DNA from 3 places in the Mesorhizobium sp. M1348 genome. Region 1 is predicted to be linked to each of the others. Evidence: predicted binding sites of a transcription regulator. Region 1 holds the regulator's gene; each other region holds the start of a gene.
The links. Region 1 encodes HrcA, which represses chaperone genes, less so after heat shock. Its sites were predicted from a motif close to GTTAGCACTCNCNNNNNGNGAGTGCTAAC; they were not measured.

Region 1 (6,898 bases):
TGGCGACAATGGTTTCTGGTTTAGCGGACGCCTTTAGGTCACCGTCGCGATAGGGGAAGCGGACGATGCTGTCGCTGCTTGCGACATAGACCCATTGCGGCTTGTCCCCTGGCGGATAGAAGGCGATGCCATATGGATAGTTGAGGCCCTTGGCGAAAATCGCTTTCTCGATGGGTTTGGCGCGGCCCTCGGCCAGACGGTAGACACGTATTTGGTCGGCATGGCCGTTGGCGATGAACAGGTCGCCGTTCGGAGCGACGCGAACGACGCGCGGATTATAGAGTCCGGAGGCGATTATTTCGGCCGAAAAGCCCGGCGGCAATTCTGGCTTGGCGCTTTCGGGCCGCTCCGTCACGCCGGCGCCGTTCGAAGCGGATTGGGCGGGATCGGCTGGCGGCATGTCTTGCGGCCCGATCAGGCGGCGGACGCCAGGCCTGTCGGCGTGCCAATCGCCAAAAGCGGCTTCGCCTTTGAGCACCTTCTGATCCGACTGCCGGGCGGATGCCGGTGTCGCGACAAGGAGAGCCGCGGCAATGGCCGCAAAGCCGCCAGATCGGGTCATCAACGTCCTCCGGGATTCGCCTCGAAGAGGACAAACGGGATCAGGCATTGGTCGTTCCAAGCGGTCGTCCGGAACACGAGGATTTGAAGCCGAACCCCTTCAGTTGCCAGAGGCGTAGAAATCGTCATCAAGGCGCTTTTCCAGCGCGACCAGATCGGCCGGCAGCGGCAGGCCCATGGCCCGCATCTCTTGCAGCTTCTCACGCAACTGCTCTTGCACCTCGTGCTGATCCTCAGGCTGATTGACCATTTCCTCGAGCAGCAGGCTAATCTGGGCCTTGAACGATTCCAGCGCCATTCTTTTTCTCCTTGCGGCAGGCCGCGGCGGCTCCTAGCGCAGCATGCGCGAAATCAGCTGCGCGGTATAGTCGACCATCGGTACTATGCGGGCATAGTTCAGCCGCGTCGGCCCGATGACGCCGAGCGCACCGACGACGCGCGCGTCCTTGTCGCGATAGGGTGCCACCACCAGCGAGGAGCCAGACAGCGAAAACAGCTTGTTTTCCGAACCGATGAAGATGCGCACCCCCGGACCTTCCTCGGCGAGGTCGAGGAGCTGGATCAGCCCATCCTGCGTCTCCAGATCCTCGAACAGATGCCGCAGCAATTCTATGTCGGCCTGGGCAGTGACGTTTTCCAGGAGATTGGCGCGGCCGCGCACGATAAGCCGCCCAGGCACGCCGCTTTCGGCGCCTGCCCAGACCGCCAGGCCCTTCTCGACCAGATCCTGCGACAGCGTGTCGAGGGCTGCCCTGGTCTCTTCCTTGATGCGTGCGATCTCGACCCGCGCCTCGGCCAGGGTGCGGCCGCGGATATGGGCGTTGAGGAAGTTGGAGGCTTCGTGCAATTGCGAGACGGTGATGCCGGCGGGCAGATCGATGACGCGATTTTCGACGTCGCCGTTCTGCGAGACGAGCACGGCCAGCGCCTTGGTCGGCTCGAGCTGGATGAATTCGATGTGCTTCAGCGCCACCTCGTTCTTGGCGGCGAGCACGAGGCCGGCGCCGCGCGACATGCCGGACAGCATCTGGCTGGCCTCGGTCAGCATATGCTCCAGCGTCGCGCCCGAGCCGGAGGCGCGCACCTGCGCCTCGATGGTGCGGCGCTCCTCGTCGGAGAGGTCACCGAGTTCCATGAAAGCATCGACGAAGAAACGCAGGCCTGCCTGGGTCGGCAGCCGGCCAGCCGAAATGTGCGGCGCATAGATCAGGCCGAGATGCTCAAGGTCGCTCATCACGTTGCGGATGGTGGCCGGCGACAGCGACGACGGCAGGATGCGCGACAGGCTGCGCGAACCGACCGGCTCGCCATCCTTCAAATAGGAATCGACGATGCGCCGAAAGATGTCGCGCGAACGCATGTCGAGCGATTGAAGCGCGGGCGATTGCAGCGCGTGCGACGGAAGCACGTGCGATTGCGAACCGGGATCGACTGCCTTGGTCATTCGAGCCAAAAACCTCCGGCCCGAAGATATAGACTTCCGCGGCGGCGGCGCAACCGGTCCATTTTCCTTTGCGCCTAGCGCCCCGTGCGGCTACAAGCCCGGCCAAGATTCCGAAGAAAGAAAGAAGCCTGAATGCGCCCTTCCAAACGCCAATTCGACGAAATGCGCCCCATCTCCTTCGAGCGCGGCGTCTCCAAGCATGCGGAAGGCTCGTGCCTGGTGAAGTTTGGCGACACGCATGTGCTGTGTACGGCCAGCCTGGAGGAAAAGGTGCCGGGCTGGATGCGCAATTCCGGCAAGGGCTGGGTGACGGCGGAATATGGCATGCTGCCGCGCTCGACCGGCGAGCGCATGCGCCGCGAGGCTTCGGCCGGCAAACAAGGCGGCCGCACGCTGGAAATCCAGCGGCTGATCGGCCGCTCCCTGCGCGCCGTGGTCGATCTGCAGGCGCTCGGCGAGCAGCAGATCACCGTCGACTGCGACGTGATCCAGGCCGACGGCGGCACGCGCACCGCTTCGATCACCGGCGGCTGGGTGGCGCTTTACGATTGCCTGCGCTGGATGGAAGTCCGCCAGATGGCGAGCCTTGGCAAGGTGCTGAAGGATCACGTTGCGGCGATCTCCTGCGGCATCCATGATGGCCAGCCGGTCATCGATCTCGACTACATCGAGGATTCCTCGGCCGGCACCGACGCCAATTTCGTCATGACCGGCAAGGGCGGTATCGTCGAGATCCAGGGCACGGCCGAGGGCGAGCCGTTCTCGGAAGAGCAGTTCGCGGCGCTGATGGTATTGGCCAAGAAGGGCATTCAGCGCCTGGTCAGCCTGCAGCAGATGGCCGTGGACTGATCTTCAGTTTATGACGATGAGGTTGACGATCCTGTGACCCCTTCCGCAATCCTGGAATCAGCACTCTACGTGACGGATCTTGCTGCCGCGGAACGGTTCTATTCGGGCGTGCTCGGGCTCGATCCGCTCGGCAAAGTCGACGGCAGGCATCTCTTCTTCCGCTGCGGCGACGGCGTGCTGCTCATCTTCAATGCCGAGGCGACCAAGGTGCCGCCGGCGTCCGATGCCAAGCTCAAAGTGCCGCCGCATGGCGCCGTCGGCGAGGGGCATCTTTGCTTCGCCGCAAGCGCGGATGAAATCCCGCGCTGGAAAGCCCATCTTGAGGCGAAGAAAATCGCCATCGAAAGCGAGTTCGAATGGCCGCAGGGCGGCCGCTCGATCTATATTCGCGACCCCTCGGGCAATTCGATCGAATTCGCCGAGCCAAGAATCTGGGGCATCTGATGCATTCGCCAACTGTTCACTCGCTTGACGGGCATAAGATCGTCGTCGCCAGCCATAACGCCGGCAAATTGCGGGAATTCGCCGATCTGATGGCGCCGTTCGGCATAGAAGCGAAGTCCGCCAAGGAATACGGCTTGCCGGAACCGGACGAGACCGGCAGCACTTTCGAGGAGAACGCCCTCATAAAAGCCTTGGCCGCCGCCAAGGCCACTGGATTGCCGGCGCTGTCGGACGATTCCGGCCTATGTGTCGATGCGCTTGACGGCGCACCCGGCGTCTACACCGCCAACTGGGCCGAGACGCCGGACGGCTCCCGCGACTTCGGCATGGCCATGCAGCGCACGGAAGTGGCTTTGCAGGAAGTTGGCGCGATCACGCCTGCCCAGCGCAAGGGCCGCTTTGTCGCGGTGATCTGCCTGGCCTTTCCCGACGGCCAGGCGGAATATTTTCGCGGCGAGGTCGAGGGCATGCTGGTATGGCCGCCGCGCGGCGAGCTCGGCTTCGGCTACGATCCGGTGTTCTTGCCCAACGGATTCGAAAAGACCTTCGGCGAGATGAGCGCGGAGGAAAAGCATGGCTGGAAGCCCGGCCAGCCAACCGCATTGTCACACCGTGCCCGCGCCTTTCAGAAATTCGCCCAAGCCCGATTGGCCGCCGCATGACCATGCTGCTCGACCGCAGCCCTGGTTTCGGCGTCTACGTCCACTGGCCGTTCTGCGCGGCCAAATGCCCCTATTGCGACTTCAACAGCCATGTCCGCCACCAGCCGGTCGACCAGGAGCGTTTTGCCCGCGCCTTCGAGACCGAGCTGGCGACCATGCGCGGCCGCACGGGACCGCGCGAGGTGACAAGCATCTTTCTTGGCGGCGGCACGCCGTCGCTGATGAAGCCGCAGACCGTGGCGGCGGTGCTGGATGCAGTGGCGAAGAACTGGACGGTGCCTGGTGGCATCGAGGTGACGCTGGAGGCCAATCCTTCCTCCGTCGAGGCCGAGCGCTTTCGCGGCTATCGCGCGGCGGGCGTCAACCGGGTGTCGCTTGGCGTGCAGGCGCTGAACGACAAGGATCTGCGCTTTCTCGGCCGTTTGCACAATGTCGATGAGGCCCTGCATGCGATCGGCCTGGCGCGCGAGATTTTCCCACGGTTGTCCTTCGACCTGATCTACGCGCGGCCGGACCAGACGCCTGAAGCGTGGCAGACGGAACTCGAGCAGGCGATCGGCCACGCCGCAGACCATCTGTCTCTCTATCAGCTGACCATCGAGGAAGGCACGCCGTTCCATGCACTGCATGCGGCAAGGAAATTCATCATTCCAGACAATGAGGTTGCCGCCGATCTCTACGCGTTGACGCAAGAGATCACCGCCGCACGCGGACTGCCGGCCTACGAAATTTCTAACCACGCCAGGCCCGGCGCCGAAAGCCGGCACAATCTCACCTATTGGCGCTATGGCGAATATGTCGGCGTCGGTCCCGGTGCGCATGGCCGCTTCGTCGAGAGCGGGCGGCGCGTGGTGACGATCGCCGAGAAAATGCCGGAGACCTGGGCCAATCTGGTCGAGGCCAAGGGCCATGGCGTTACCGGCGGCGAGATCCTCACGCGGTCGGAAGAGGCCGACGAGTTCCTGCTGATGGGGCTGAGGCTGGCGGAAGGCATCGACCTTTCCCGCTACGAGGCATTTTCAGGGCGCGGCCTGTCGACGGCACGGCTGTCGGTGCTGCAGGACGAAGGCCTGGTGGCGCCGATCGGCAATGCCCGCCTGCGCGCCACGCCGGCCGGCATGATCGTGCTCGATGCGGTCGTGGCGGATCTGGCCAGATAGCACGTTGAAGAACGTTCTCTTCGTCTGCAGCCAGAATCGCTTGCGCAGCCCGACGGCGGAGCAGCTGTTTTCCAAGCGGCGGGACATCGAGGTCGCATCAGCGGGCACCAATCACGATGCCGACACTCCGTTGACGCATGAACTCGTTGCCTGGGCCGACATCATCTTCGTGATGGAAAAACCGCACCGCGCCAAACTGCAGCAGAAATTCAAGACAAGCCTGAAAAAGGCTCGAGTAATCTGCCTCGATATTCCCGACGACTATGAATTCATGGACCCGGCTCTGGTGGGCCTGCTGGAGGCGCGCGTCTCGAAGTATCTGGGTTGAATGATACATCGCGGAGCATGCGCAACCGCGCTTTCGAGAGCTGTCTCGACCAATCGCGAAGGTCTGCGGTGGTCAAGCCTCGTGCTTGTGGCGGTGTTTGGCGCGATCTTTTTCGCTGGTCTCTCCGGAGCGCGCCGGCTTGATCTCGCTTTTGTCGCGCGAGGCACGGTGCTGGTCGGCTGTGGGATGTGATGCTGCGCCATCGCGGGCGCTTTTTGTTTCGAGGCGGGTGATGAAAATGTCGAAGCGATTGGGCATCGTCCGGTCAGTGCTCCATCGTGCGGTCGGTTTCGTTTGCGGGCTTACTCTCTGCCGATCGCTGGCGTGCAAGCGGCTTCTTGGCTCTGCCATCTGCGGCTTCGGCAGGCAGGCCTTTGTCGCATGGCGCAGCGAAGCGTTTGCGGCCGGCATAATAGGGTTCGAAAACGTCCTGTATCGTCAGGCTGTCCATCCTGCTCCTCCCGAGATCAGGTGTAAAATTCGCCGGCAACGGTTTCGTTCCCTACTATGGCGAAGGCATGGCGGCTGGTTCACGTCGGCATCCCTTCTGGAACCCGGGCCGTTGCAACCCAGGCTTTTGCAACCAAGCGTGAGCCGTGCCAAACAGGGTCGAACGGAGTTGTGCAGGTGACCGGCGAATCGGCCAAACGCAGTTATGTGGTCGGGCAGACCGAGATTGCCGCCCGGCCGCTCGAGCCGGCGCTCTATCTGGTGGCGACGCCTATCGGCAATCTCGCCGACATCACGCTGCGCGCGCTGGAAACGCTCGCCGCCGCCGATATCGTCGCCTGCGAGGACACACGTGTCAGCCGCGTGCTGCTCGACCGCTACGGCATCCGCCGCCGCACCACCGCCTACCACGAACACAATGCCGGCGAGGCCGGGCCGAAGCTGATCGCGGCACTCGAGGCCGGGCAGAGCGTCGCGCTGATCTCGGATGCCGGCACGCCGCTCATCTCCGACCCCGGATACCGGCTGGTCGGTGAGGCGCTGGAACGCGGCATTCGTGTCGTGCCGATCCCCGGACCGTCGGCGCCACTTGCCGCTCTGACGGCATCCGGCCTGCCCTCGGACGCCTTTCTGTTTGCCGGCTTCCCGCCGGTGAAGACCGGGCAGCGGCTGACGCGGCTGGAAGCTTTGAAGGCGGTGCCGGCAACGTTGATCTTCTTCGAATCGCCGCGCCGGCTGGCCGAGACGCTCAATGCCATGGTCGAGGCACTGGGCGGTGACCGCAAGGCGGCGATCGGCCGCGAGCTGACCAAGACTTTCGAGGAGATGCGGACCGGCACCCTCCAGTCGCTCGCCAGCCATTACGCCGCAGCCGATACGCCGAAAGGCGAAATCGTCATCTGCGTCGGCCCGGCGGATGTGGTCGCTGATGAGCCTGAAGACATCGACCGGCTTCTGCTTTCGCTCGCCGCCGAGATGCCGGCCTCCAAGGCAGCGGCGG
Region 2 (6,898 bases), on a different contig from region 1:
AGGTTGACGCCGCGCAGCGAATTGCCGTCGGCCATCCAGTAGCGCCAGCGGATCGTCGCCCGGTCGCCGGCGACGAAGGTTTCTTCGATGTCGAAGCGCGTGCCGGGTCCGGTCGCGATCGCCGACCACAGTTCGACGCAGGCGCCCTTGCCGATGCGGCGGGCACCGTCCGGGGCTGGCGTGGTGTTCTCGATCACGCAATCTTCCGCCACCAGATCGTCGAGCGCCGACGGGTCGTGGCGCTGGAAGACGTCGTTGTAGCGCCGCATGATTTCGGCCGTTTCGGCGGAGCGTTCGGCTGCGGCGATATCGATGATGAGTTCCTGTGTCATTGGATATTCCTTTCCCTTCAGTGATCAGTAGCGGCCTCGATGAGGCGGGCCTTGAGCGTGATCACGGCGACGCCGGCCAGCGCCCGCGACACGAGGCAGCTCTCCTTGGCGGTCTGCGCCAGCCGCTCGAAATCCGCCGCCGCCAGCCCGGCGACGCTTGCCTCCGTCTCCAGTTCGATACGGGTCAGCGTCGGTCCGGCCGCGGTGGCGCCGAGATGCGCTTTCGCGATCGTGTGGATGTGCGCGGGAGTGTGACCTTCGCGGCCGAGGATGGCGCTCAGCGCCATCGAGAAGCAGCCGGCATGCGCCGCCACAATCAATTCCTCCGGGTTGGTACCGGGACCGTTCTCGAAACGCGACGGGAAGGAGTAGGCACCTTCGAAGACGCCGCTGCCGAGCCTCAGCCGGCCCGAACCTTCCTTCAACGATCCCTGCCATTGGGCCTCTGCTTCACGAATGGTCATTGTGTCTCTCCTTTTAGTTTGAGGGTTGATCAGTTTTTTGGGGGCGAACCAGTCAGGCGCCGTCGACGACCACTTTTCCGAAGACGTCGCCTTGCTGGAAATAGCGGTAGGCGTCGTTGGCCTCGTCGAAGGCGAACACCTTGTCGATGACGGGCTTGAGCCGATGCACCGAGATGGCGCGCAGCATGGCTTCGAGGTTGGTGCGATTGCCGACGAACAGGCGGCTGATGGTGGCGAGGCTGCGCTGGTAGACCGGGCCGGGGATCTGCACGGTCCCGCCTTTCGCATCCTGTATGGTGAGAAGCACGATGCGCCCGTAAAGGGCGCAGGCGATCATCGATTGTGCGAAGGTCGGCGGGCCGCCGGTCTCGACGACGAGGTCGATGCCGCCGGTCTGCTCGCTCACCGCAGCACCCCATTCCGGCATGCCGGCTGTCGAGACGACGAGGTCGGCGCCGAGCGCCCGCAGCCGGTTCAGCTTCTCGTTGCGCGAGGTGACGGCCACGACACGGCAGCCGAGCAGCTTGGCGAATTGCAGCGCAAACAGCGCGACGCCACCTGAACCGATGACAAGAACCCATTGGCCGGGCTTCGGCATCTCGGCCGCCGTCACGGCATTCCAGGCGGTCAGGCCGGCGCAGGTCAGCGTCGCCGCTTGATGCCAGTCGAGATGATCGGGAAGCGGCACCGCCCATTGCTCGTCGAGCACGGCGTATTCAGCCAGCATCCCGTCCAGCGTGCAGCCAAGTTGGTCGATAAGACCGGCATTGATGCGGCCATCGATCCAGCGCGCAAAATAACTGCCGGTGACGCGGTCGCCTACGGCAAAGCGGGTGACGGCCTCGCCGAGGGCAACGACTTCGCCGGAACCGTCGCTCAGCGGGATAACGCCTTGGCGCGGCGCCAGCGGATAGGTGCCGTTGAGGATCATCGTATCGCGGCGGTTGAGCGAGGTGGCGCGGACACGCACGACGATCTCGTGCGGCTTCGGCGTCGGCTGCGCCTCGTCGCGCATCACCAGGCCCTTGGTCCCGCTCGTTCCTTCAAGGCGATAACTGCGCATCTGCTTCTCTCTATATGTAGACTGATCTACATATTATGTAGACCGGTTGTCATATTCGAGGCAAGGCCTATAATGCTCACTCCTGGCAGAGGTTGACATGGCGAACGACACCCGCACCCGCATACTCGAGACGACGGCGCTGCTGCTTAGGCAGCGCGGCTACCACGGCACGTCGCTCAGCGACATCTTGAGCGCCTCCGCTGCACCGAGAGGCTCGCTCTACTTTCACTTTCCGGGCGGCAAGGATCAGCTGGTCATCGAGGTGACGCGCGACAGCGTCGCCGATGTGACGCAGAGGCTAGACGCCGCGCTCGCTGCCGAAAAGGACCCGGCGGTGGCTGTCCACCACATCTACCAGTCGGTCGCGCGCATGCTGGAAGACAATCAGTTCACGCTCGGTTGCCCGATCGCGCCCGTGGTGTTGGACTCGCCGAACGACATGCCGCAACTGGCCGAGTTGTGCCGGTCGGCTTTCGAGCAATGGATAGGCCTGCTCGGGGCCGCCTTCGTCAGGGCTGGGGTGCCCGAGCGCCGCGCGCATGCGCTGGCGCTGCTGGTCGAATCATCGCTGGAAGGGCTGATGGTGATCGCGCGCGCCACCCACGACCGCGCCCCGGTGCTGGCGGTAGCCGATGAGGTCGCCGCGCTGATTGAGGGGGCATTGCTGGCTAAGGGCGCCGCTGCCGCGGTGCATTGACGCCGCTGTTTGAGCTTAGCGGCTTGCTCTCAAAGCAGAAAGGGCGACCTCTCGGTCGCCCTTTCCGTATCTGAAGACTTGATGGATTGCTTGGATTAGAAATCCATACCACCCATGCCGCCCATGCCGCCGCCGCCCATGCCGCCAGGCATGCCGCCGCCAGCCGACTCCTTCTTCGGAGCCTCAGCGATCATGGCTTCGGTGGTGACCAGCAGGCCAGCGACCGAGGCCGCGTCCTGCAGAGCCGTGCGCACAACCTTGACCGGATCGACGATACCCATGGTGATCATGTCGCCATATTCGCCGGTCTGGGCGTTGTAGCCGAAGGTCGCGCCCTTGTTCTCGAGGATCTTGCCGGCAACGATCGATGCTTCCGCACCGGCGTTGGACGCGATCTGGCGGGCCGGAGCCTGCAGCGCGCGACGCACGATGGCGATGCCCGCGGTCTGGTCGGAGTTGGCACCGGTTGCCTTGATGGTCAGCGAAGCGCGCAGCAGTGCGACGCCGCCGCCGGGAACGATGCCTTCTTCGACGGCCGCGCGGGTCGCGTTGAGGGCGTCATCGACGCGATCCTTCTTTTCCTTGACTTCCACTTCGGTCGCACCGCCGACGCGGATGACGGCAACGCCTCCCGCCAGCTTGGCGAGACGTTCCTGCAGCTTCTCCTTGTCGTAGTCCGAGGTGGTCTCTTCGATCTGCTGCTTGATCTGGGCGACGCGGCCCTGGATCTCGGCCTTCTTGCCGGCGCCGTCGACGATGGTGGTGTTCTCCTTGGAGATCGACACCTTCTTGGCGCGGCCGAGCATGTTCAGGCCGACATTCTCGAGCTTGATGCCGAGGTCTTCGGAGATGACCTGGCCACCGGTGAGGATGGCGATGTCTTCCAGCATGGCCTTGCGGCGATCGCCGAAGCCCGGCGCCTTGACGGCGGCGATCTTCAGGCCGCCACGCAGCTTGTTGACGACGAGCGTGGCCAGGGCCTCGCCTTCGACGTCTTCCGAAATGATGACCAGCGGCTTCGAGGTCTGCACGACAGCCTCGAGGATCGGCAGCATGGCCTGCAGGTTGGAGAGCTTCTTCTCGTGGAGAAGAATGTAGGCGTCTTCCAGATCCGCAACCATCTTCTCGGCGTTGGTGACGAAGTAGGGCGAGAGATAGCCGCGGTCGAACTGCATGCCTTCGACGACTTCGAGCTCGGTCTCGGCGGTCTTGGCTTCCTCGACGGTGATGACGCCTTCATTGCCGACCTTCTGCATCGCTTCCGCGATCATCGAGCCGACCGAAACATCGCCATTGCCGGCAATGGTACCGACCTGGGCAACCTCTTCCGAGGTCTTGATCTTCTTGGCGTTCTTGATCAGCGTCGCGACCACGTCGGCGACGGCGAGGTCGATGCCGCGCTTGAGGTCCATCGGGTTCATGCCGGCGGCAACCGCCTTGTGGCCTTCCTGGACGATCGACTGTGCCAGAACGGTCGCGGTCGTGGTGCCGTCGCCGGCGATGTCGTTGGTCTTCGAAGCAACTTCGCGGACCATCTGCGCGCCCATGTTTTCGAACTTGTCCTCAAGCTCGATTTCCTTGGCGACGGTGACGCCGTCCTTGGTGATGCGCGGTGCGCCGAACGACTTGTCGATGACGACGTTGCGGCCCTTGGGGCCGAGCGTGACCTTCACTGCGTCGGCGAGGATGTTGACGCCGCGCAGCATGCGCTCACGAGCGTCGCGGGAGAATTTTACGTCTTTGGCAGCCATTTTTAGCTCCTGGCAGGGGCTTGAATTGAGCCCGAAGATTTAAGTGAGGGTGTGGCCGATATTCAGCCGATGATGCCCATGATGTCGGATTCCTTCATGATCAGAAGGTCTTCGCCATTGAGCTTGACTTCGGTGCCCGACCACTTGCCGAACAGGATGCGGTCGCCGGCCTTGACGTCCAGCGGGACGAGCTTGCCGGCTTCGTCGCGGGCGCCGGAACCGACGGCGATGATCTCGCCTTCCTGCGGCTTTTCCTTAGCCGTATCGGGGATGATGATCCCGCCCGCGGTCTTGGATTCGGATTCGACCCGACGAACGACCACGCGGTCATGAAGCGGGCGGAACTTCGACTTTGCCATTTTTTATTCCTCGATGAGAATGGTGAGAACAGTTCCTCCGTCCGGCGGCGCCGGACATGTGGTTAGCACTCATCTTGGAGGAGTGCTAACGTGGCGCTGAAATAGGCTGGCAACTCGCGCGAGTCAAGGCGCCCGGTGAGCATCATCAGGACAATTGCTTCAAACAGGATCCTTGACTAAGTCAACTAAATGGCTGATCTTGCCGGGAGGAGGATGCCATGACCATTCATCATCACCCAGGCAACGAGCAGGTCGACGCGGTGCGGGCCTTCAACCGCTTCTATACCCGCCAGATCGGGCTGCTCGACGAAGGGCTGCTGAAAACCACCTTCTCGCTGACCGAGGCGCGGGTGCTCTATGAGCTGGCGCATCGCGATGGCCTGACCGCCACGGATCTTGGGCGCGACCTCGGCCTCGATGCCGGTTATCTCAGCCGGCTGCTGAAGAAGTTCGAGGAGCGTGATCTGGTCGAGCGCGCCACGATCGAGGCGGATGCGCGGCGCTCGTCGATCGCGCTGACCAAGGCCGGGCGGCAGGCCTTCGCTCCGCTGAACCAGGGTTCGCACGACCAGGTCGCGGCTTTGCTCGAACGGCTTTCGGTTGCCGAACAGGACAGGCTGGTCAAGGCCATGCAGACGGTGCAGCGTTTGCTGGGCGGAAGCGCCGAGCCCAAAATTCCCTATATGCTGCGGCCTCTGCAAGTCGGCGACATCGGCTGGATTATTCATCGCCAGGGCCTGCTCTACGCGCAGGAATATGGCTGGGACGAAACCTATGAAGCGCTGGTCGCCGAAATCCTCGGTGCCTTCGTCAAATCCTTCGATCCGAAATGGGAACGCAGCTGGATCGCCGAGCGGGAAGCGGAGGTCGTCGGCTCGGTCTTCGTCGTGCGCCAGTCGGACGAGGTGGCGAAGTTGCGCCTGCTCTATGTCGAGCCGTCGGCGCGCGGCCTCGGCATCGGCAAGCGGCTGGTCGAGGAATGTGTCGGCTTTTGCCGCGCCAAGGATTACAGGACACTGACGCTGTGGACCAACGACGTGCTCGCCGCCGCCCGCCACATCTATGAGGCTGCGGGCTTTAAATTGTCCAACGAGGAGCGCCATCATTCCTTCGGCAAGGATCTGGTCGGCCAGAACTGGAATTTGGAGTTGTAGCAGCGCTACAGAATTCCGGGCATCGGCCTGCGGCGGTCGCTCAGGTTGTTGGCTTAATGTTTTGGTTCAAGCGAAAGAAATTGGTAGGATCATACTTGTTTTTTAGTGCGGCCAACCTCGGATAATTCTCGCCGTAAGCTGCCAGAACCCGATCAGTGCCCTCTTCGCCGAGATTGTTGGCATAGACGCCGCCGGTCGAGAACGGTCTCATTGCATCCCACAGGTCACGCGCCCATCGGATGTGCGTTTCGTCGTCAGACGGATTGTCCCAGATCGATATCGGGAAGCAATCGTAAAGTGCATCCCGGTTGGCGTAGGGCGTTCCGTCCATCGGTACTCGCGAGATGGCGCCGCCAACCTGCTGCAGGACCAGAAGCGATTCGCTGGGTGCAGTCATGTAAGCCGCAAGCATGGTATCGATCGCCTGATCTGTGATTTCGCGCATGAACTGCGCCTTCCAGTAGTAGCGCCGCCCGCGCGGAAAGAGGCTGTCCCCGGCCGATTGGATTTGAAGATAGGGGACAGGAGCAATCTGGCGCTCAACCGGCCGACCATACTCTCTCAGAGGTTGAATGATTTGCTGGCCCTCGTCGAGCGGGCCGATGTAGCACGCCGATATGCTGAAGAAGCGCTCGCCCGAGGGCGCCGTGACAAGTGCTGCATCCAGGCTCAGCTCATCTGGGGCGCCGCTCGAGAACGCACGGTAGAACCGCATCGCTTCGCGTGCCTCTTCGTAGCGGTATAGCATCGATCCCGCGATGAGGAGCGGACCCACGGGATGGAGCTTGTATTCGAAAGTCGTGACTATTCCGAAATTGCCGCCGCCGCCCCGAATGCCCCAGAACAAATCTGCATTTTCGGCCGCGTTTGCCGTGAGCAACCGGCCGTCCGCCGTCACGATTTCGACAGCGACAAGGTTGTCGCAGCTCAGTCCATGTTTGCGGCCAAGCTTGCCGAAACCGCCGCCGAGTGTCAGTCCGGCTATGCCGGTATCCGCGTTGACACCCATGGTCGTCGCAAGACCATGGACCTGTGTGGCTGCGTCGAACTCGCCCAGGTTCAAGCCAGCTTCTGCGCG
Region 3 (6,898 bases), on a different contig from region 1:
CGCGCTTCTCAAAGACCCCTTATCCAGCCTACTGTGTGCCTGCCAGACGGCACTGGGTCGCTCATCTGGGAAATGACGGCCAAAGGCTCAAGGAATTCGCCCAGTGGCCAACATGTAGCGGGCAGGAGGTAACGATGGATCTCAAGGACAGGCGCCTCTGGTACGGCGTGGTATCCGTGATCGTGGTATTGGTCGTGATTGCGTATGCGGCTGGTTGGTTTGGCGGCACACCGATACCAGCGCCGCAGCAGTGAGAGCGATCGTCATTCTCGCTTGGCGGCAGCTGACTGCTCAGTCTCTAAAGGTCGAAGGAAGGGACACCTGGTTGGCTGTTTCGCTGGTTCGGCTACCATCCTGACGACGCACAGCCTGGACCGTTTTTGAGGTGGCTTCCGCTCAACTTGTTGGTTGATGGACGGACCGGTCCTTGGATCGCGCAAATCCGCAACACTCCGCCATCGGGCCGGGTAACTTCGATAATGGTTTCGACACGGACAAACTGCGATCCTACGGAGTAGCCAGGCGCCAGGTCATGCCGGAAGTCGTACACTGGAGCCACAAGGGCCCAACGACCGGGCGGAGAACTCGCATCAGCCCGGCCTTCGGCGGTTTCGAAGCTAAACTGCCACTCGCTTGATCCCGCTGCCCGGCCAGCGATGAGCCGGGCTACTCCAGCACAGACTCTGCCCGTCGATCACCTCGATCGGCACGGACTCCAGACCGACATCGTCGAACAGCCGCGCATTTGACCGCGTTCGCCAAATTAATGGCCGGATCTTTGCGAAGCCTCCGCATTTTCGTGGGGGGAAGCCCTCCCAACATCATCGTGATTGGACTTCACGATCGGTCGGAGTCACGCTGGCCGCAGGTATAAGAAGGATATGGGTGGGCCAACTATCGTCCGAATAGGAGGCTAAAATGAAGCACCAGACGCTTGAGCAACTGCAGATCGTCGCCGAGATCGATCAGGACTACCTGCGCCAGGCCATGTCGCGCAGCGAACGTCTTGAACGCTGGGCGGAGCTCCTTGAACGGAACCCTGACCGGCGACTCTCGACGCTACACCAGACCGAGTATCAGCCGGTTAGATCACGCGGGGCCATGCGCGGCGACGGCTCGCCGATCTCAGTCGCTTTCGAGGATCCTGTCCTCCGCGCCGCCGGGTTGGAAAACGACAACTACGGCGAAGCGAAGCGGTTCTTCGAACTGACCGACAGGCAATTGCATGAGATCATCTGCTATTGTCATTTCGGCGCGACGGTGAGCGCCGTAACGGCCGCCCGTCACATCCGTGCGGCGATTGCCGGGAGACAGCCCGGCATGTTCGCTCGGATGCGTGAGGCGTTCGTCGGATAAAGCCGGAGCCGTTTCGCAGCATCATTTTTGAAGCGGCTCGCATGGAAAGCCGCCGCCGTAGCGCAGGCAAGCGCTCCCCACGCGGGAGGCTGCGTTGCATGAGGGGGTGCGGCTTTCCGCAGGAGCACGCCGACCTGCATCTTTTCCATCCGAACCGGAAAGATCCCAATGCTGCCAGTACATCCGTGGTCAGCGCCGTGGTTCAAAGGCTCGAACAGAGCGACATGCGCGCCGGATAAGCGCTATACATTCGCTGTCGAAAATTCGGTGCTTCATGGTGGGTCGAAGGTCGCGGACCTATGTCGATCGGGACCGGGAAAGCCAAATCGTGCCAAATTTTCGCGAACTGTATATATCTCTCGATGCACATTCAATCAAGGCTCAATAGGTTTGGTTCATAATTGCGGATTAATATAGTCTGTTGTCGGCAAAATTAAGAGGGATGAATTACAATAAAATTGCTTATGGCTCCGCCTTTCGGACGGCCAAAAGCGCCGGTAACAACGACTGATTTACATTTCAAATATTTTCGGTTTGAGGAATTAAAAATTTGGCACTCCTATCATTCGAGTGCCAAAGGGGCTATGTTAAGTGTTGCAGTCGCTCTATGTGCGGCGGCAGAAAGAACCCCCAATGAAATTCCGGCCACTCCACGACCGCGTCGTCATTCGGCGCGCGGAAGGCGATACCAAATCCAAGGGCGGGATCATTATTCCCGACACCGCCAAGGAAAAGCCTCGGGAAGGCGAAGTGATCGCCGTGGGCCCGGGCTCGCGTGACGAGAGCGGCAAGCTGATCCCGCTCGACGTCAAGGCCGGCGATCTCATCCTGTTCGGCCAATGGTCCGGCACCGAGGTGAAGATCGACGGCGAAGACCTCCTGATCATGAAGGAGAGCGACATTTTGGGCATCGTCGAGAAGACCAAAGCGGCCAAGAAAGCCGCCTGACCGGGCGATTTCCGATCCCGCAATTTCAAGACTGAACTGGACCTAAAATCATGTCTGCCAAGGAAATCAAATTCGCTACCGATGCCCGCGACCGGATGCTTCGCGGCGTCGAAATTCTGAACAACGCCGTCAAGGTGACGCTCGGCCCCAAAGGCCGCAATGTCGTCATCGACAAGGCCTATGGCGCGCCGCGCATCACCAAGGATGGTGTCGCCGTCGCCAAGGAAATCGAGCTTGCCGACAAGTTCGAGAACATGGGCGCCCAGATGGTGCGCGAAGTGGCCTCGAAGACCAACGACCTCGCCGGCGACGGCACCACCACCGCCACGGTGCTGGCCGCTTCCATCCTGCGCGAAGGTGCCAAATTCGTTGCCGCGGGCATGAACCCGATGGACCTCAAGCGCGGCATCGACCTTGCTGTGGCTGCTGTGGTGAAGGACATTCAAGCCAGGGCCAGGAAAGTCAAATCTTCGGACGAGATCGCCCAGGTTGGTACGATCGCCGCCAATGGCGACGCGTCGGTCGGCGCCATGATCGCCAAGGCGATGAACAAGGTCGGCAATGAGGGCGTGATCACCGTCGAAGAAGCCAAGACCGCCGAAACCGAACTCGATGTCGTCGAAGGCATGCAGTTCGACCGTGGCTATCTCTCGCCCTATTTCGTCACCGATGCCGAGAAGATGCGCGCGGAGCTGGAGGACCCTTACGTTCTCGTCCATGAGAAGAAGCTCGGCAATTTGCAGGCGTTGCTGCCGATCCTCGAAGCTGTGGTGCAAAGCGGTAAGCCGCTGCTGATCATCTCGGAAGACGTCGAAGGCGAGGCGCTAGCGACGCTGGTCGTCAACAAGCTGCGCGGCGGCCTCAAGGTCGCAGCCGTCAAGGCGCCAGGCTTCGGTGACCGGCGCAAGGCGATGCTGGAAGACATTGCCGTGCTCACCGCCGGCCAGATGATTTCCGAGGATCTCGGCATCAAACTCGAGAACATCACGATCGACATGCTCGGGCGGGCCAAGCGCGTGCTCATCGAGAAGGATACGACGACGATCATCGACGGCGCCGGCGAGAAAGCCACCATCCAGGCGCGCGTCCAGCAGATCAAGTTGCAGATCGAGGAAACGTCCTCGGATTACGACAAGGAGAAACTCCAGGAACGTCTCGCCAAGCTGGCTGGCGGCGTTGCTGTCATTCGCGTCGGCGGCGCGACCGAGACGGAAGTCAAGGAAAAGAAGGACCGCATCGATGATGCGCTGAACGCCACTCGTGCAGCCGTGGAAGAAGGCATCGTTGCCGGCGGCGGTGTTGCGCTTTTGCGCGCCAAGGCAGCTTTGACTGAGCTTACTGGCGCGAATGCTGACATGACGGCAGGTATTTCGATTGTGCTGAGAGCACTTGAAGCGCCGATCCGGCAGATTGCCGAGAATTCCGGCGTTGAAGGTTCGATCGTCGTCGGCAAGCTCTCCGACAGCAAGGATCACAATCAGGGCTTCGACGCCCAGAACGAAGTCTATGTCGACATGATCAAGGCCGGTATCGTCGACCCCGCCAAGGTCGTTCGGACGGCCCTGCAGGATGCCGGCTCGATTGCCGCGCTCCTGATCACCGCTGAAGCAATGATCGCGGACATTCCGCAGAAGGTTTCGCCCGCTATGGGTGGCGCGGGAGGTATGGGCGGAATGGGCGGAATGGACTACTGAGCGGCGCCTGAGACTATAGCCAGGACGACGGAAGGCCAGCGACGCGGGCACATGCGAGCCGATATCTCGGCGATCATCGGTTCGCTCGACATCGTGTTCGGGGAGATCGATCGATAGGCTCGTCGCTGTCGTATTTGCTGCTAAAAATGGTCTTGGAGACAAGAACATGACCGACACTCTTGCCGAGAAAACATGTACGCCTTGTCGCGGCGGCGTCCCGCCGCTCACGCGTGATGAAGCCCAAGGGTTCCAGGCACAGGCTCCTGATTGGGAGCTGGGTGACGATGCCCACCGCATCCAGCGGAGCTTTCGATGCCGCAATTTCCGGGACGCGCTCACCCTTGTTCAGGAGATCGGTGAGCTCGCCGAAACCGAGGGCCATCACCCCGACATCAGCTTCGGCTGGGGTTATGTGACGGTTTCCCTGAGCACCAAGAAGATCAAAGGACTGCACGAGAACGATTTCATCATGGCGAGCAAGATCGATCGGATGCTCGATCGCGCGGGGCGGCCCCTCGACCGCCAACGGTGACACGGCAAATCCATTGCCAATCAAGTGAGGTCGTTTATGCACTGTCGTCCGCAGCACCATGACAATGATGTCTGCATGCTTGGCTCACCCATTCGGCGTCGGCTATTTGCGCGGAACCTCCCACGCATGGTGAATGGCGGGCGCGCTCCAGCAGCACGATCTTATCCGCTGATCCATGGTTTCCGGGAAGCTGCGCGCATCGCTGATCAATGGTGCGGTTTCCATTCCGACGCGCTCTCGGCAGGGAGCGGGCGAGGCGAGCGCCCTCCATTCGCCGGTTTTCGCGCACGGGCGACATCCGGAATGACGTTGCAATGCGTAGCGACCGTGACGCGAATGTTGCGGCAGAGGCAGTGTTCGCGGCGATTCATTCGCCCAACAGTCGGTCGCCGACGAACGTTGCCGTAGTTGACTTAACTGCGGTCGAGCCTCGGCCCGATAGCTTGTGTGTCCGGCTGCGAGACCCGCCGCAGATAGCCTGTTTGTCCAGTGCCCTTCCATAGCATCACGTTGGCAGTGGCATTCCTGGTCAAGCGCATTTCGGTCTGTTGCGTCGCGGGAACTGCAGTGGGAGGGTTGTTTCAGGGGGACGGGGAGAGATAGCGGAGGACGGGAAGGACGGGAGCGGGACAGCGGGACGGGAGGGACGGCCGCCGGTAATCGGGGCGGGCGCCTGGCGGGACGGCAAAGCTGTGCGTCGGCCGCGGCGCGACTGGTGGTGGCTGGCGACTCGGCGGCAAGATCTGCGCCTGTGAAGCAACGCAGGAGGCGAACAATGGAATTCTTTTGTGGACTGGATGTTGCGATGGATGAGACGGCGGTGTGCGTCGTCGATGATCGCGGCGAGGTGCAGCTGCAGGCGACGGCCTTGTCTGTCTCGTCACTTTCGCCATTTCCAGGTGACATCGGTGAGCGTTGCGAACTGGCTTAGCAATACCGTCTGAGCGGCAAGCGATGCGAGATTCCTCTGCTTGATAAGCGCTGACTAACAGGTTTTTTGCAATCTTTGAGGGGATGCAGAAGCCCTTGAGGCCTGCGAAGTCGGAGCCTGTCAGTGATCATGATGCACGGTGCCCAACCTCGGCAATTCTGAAGTGTCCGCATCAAGCATTTGTTGTCAGCAGACCGTGCGCGCGGTCTGAAATAAAGGAACTCGAACGCTGCACCAGTGCCGCCCGCAGCACTTGAAACCATGCCCGGGTCTTCCATGTAATACGCAATAGCGCACAACTTTCCGAATGAGGAAGCGCCGGCAGATGAGTCTGCTCCCCACCAGCAATTCAACAGAGCATCGCCGTGCCGACCATCGTTGGCCGGCAGCGTTAACAACAGAGCGTTTTCCTCTTCGTTGTCAGACGAAGGAAGATACACAATGGCAAAGGTCGTTTGCGTCCTCTATGACGATCCGGTCGACGGTTATCCGACAAAATATGCGCGGGACGGCCTGCCAAAGCTCGACCGCTATCCCGGCGGCCAGACACTTCCCACGCCGAAGGCCATCGACTTTGAACCGGGGGTCTTGCTCGGTAGCGCGTCGGGCGAACTCGGCCTGAGGAAATTTCTCGAAAGCGCGGGCCACAGCCTGGTGGTGACCTCGGACAAAGACGGTCCCGCCAGCATTTTTGAACGCGAACTCGTTGACGCCGAAATCGTGATCTCGCAGCCGTTCTGGCCGGCATATCTGACCGAAGAACGAATAGCCAAGGCAAGCAGACTGAAGCTTGCGATCACCGCCGGCATCGGATCCGATCATGTCGATCTTCAGGCCGCCATGGACCGCGGCATCACGGTTGCCGAGGTGACTTACTGCAATTCGATCAGCGTGTCCGAGCATGTGGTCATGATGATCCTGGGGCTCGTGCGCAACTACATCCCGTCCTACCAGTGGGTCGTGAAAGGCGGCTGGAATATCGCGGACTGCGTCGCACGCTCCTACGATATCGAGGGAATGCAGATCGGAACCGTCGGCGCCGGCCGGATCGGCAGCGCGGTATTGCGCCGGCTGAAGCCGTTCGACGTCAAGTTGCACTACACCGATCGCCACCGACTGCCTGAGGCGGTCGAGAAAGAACTTGGCGTCACCTTCCACCAAGATCCCGCATCCATGGTCGGCGTCTGCGACGTGGTCACGATCAATGCACCTCTGCATCCGGAGACGGAGAATCTCTTCGACGAGACGATGATCGCCAGGATGAAACGCGGCGCCTATCTGGTGAACACGGCGCGCGGCAAGATCTGCAATCGTGACGCCATCGCCCGCGCGCTGGAGAGTGGCCAACTCGCTGGCTATGCCGGCGACGTCTGGTTCCCGCAGCCGGCTCCCAAGGATCATCCGTGGCGATCGATGCCGCATCACGGCATGACGCCG

Region 2: the regulator HrcA is predicted to act here: its motif matches at 4,728-4,756, upstream of groES (co-chaperone GroES).
Region 3: the regulator HrcA is predicted to act here: its motif matches at 1,906-1,934, upstream of NKH13_RS11830 (co-chaperone GroES).

Annotation. Positions count from the first base shown of each region.
Region 1 is NZ_JAMYLH010000003.1:370,734-377,631, forward strand. It holds gene NKH13_RS08835 (PQQ-dependent sugar dehydrogenase) at 1-562, opposite strand, end outside; gene NKH13_RS08840 (hypothetical protein) at 662-859, opposite strand; gene hrcA (heat-inducible transcriptional repressor HrcA) at 893-2,005, opposite strand; gene rph (ribonuclease PH) at 2,138-2,854, shown strand; gene NKH13_RS08855 (VOC family protein) at 2,888-3,298, shown strand; gene rdgB (RdgB/HAM1 family non-canonical purine NTP pyrophosphatase) at 3,298-3,960, shown strand; gene hemW (radical SAM family heme chaperone HemW) at 3,957-5,120, shown strand; gene NKH13_RS08870 (low molecular weight protein tyrosine phosphatase family protein) at 5,125-5,448, shown strand; gene NKH13_RS08875 (hypothetical protein) at 5,521-5,778, opposite strand; gene rsmI (16S rRNA (cytidine(1402)-2'-O)-methyltransferase) at 6,076-6,898, shown strand, end outside.
Region 2 is NZ_JAMYLH010000002.1:399,119-406,016, reverse strand. It holds gene NKH13_RS06035 (nuclear transport factor 2 family protein) at 1-332, opposite strand, end outside; gene NKH13_RS06030 (OsmC family protein) at 350-796, opposite strand; gene NKH13_RS06025 (zinc-dependent alcohol dehydrogenase family protein) at 849-1,859, opposite strand; gene NKH13_RS06020 (TetR/AcrR family transcriptional regulator) at 1,957-2,556, shown strand; gene groL (chaperonin GroEL) at 2,652-4,307, opposite strand; gene groES (co-chaperone GroES) at 4,370-4,666, opposite strand; gene NKH13_RS06005 (bifunctional helix-turn-helix transcriptional regulator/GNAT family N-acetyltransferase) at 4,885-5,820, shown strand; gene NKH13_RS06000 (FAD-binding oxidoreductase) at 5,861-6,898, opposite strand, start outside.
Region 3 is NZ_JAMYLH010000005.1:207,051-213,948, reverse strand. It holds partial or broken gene NKH13_RS11840 (IS6 family transposase) at 491-615, shown strand; gene NKH13_RS11835 (hypothetical protein) at 919-1,356, shown strand; gene NKH13_RS11830 (co-chaperone GroES) at 1,990-2,304, shown strand; gene groL (chaperonin GroEL) at 2,355-3,998, shown strand; partial or broken gene NKH13_RS11820 (NADH-quinone oxidoreductase subunit D-related protein) at 4,041-4,115, shown strand; gene NKH13_RS11815 (4a-hydroxytetrahydrobiopterin dehydratase) at 4,165-4,530, shown strand; gene NKH13_RS35620 (hypothetical protein) at 5,306-5,461, shown strand; gene NKH13_RS11805 (NAD-dependent formate dehydrogenase) at 5,903-6,898, shown strand, end outside.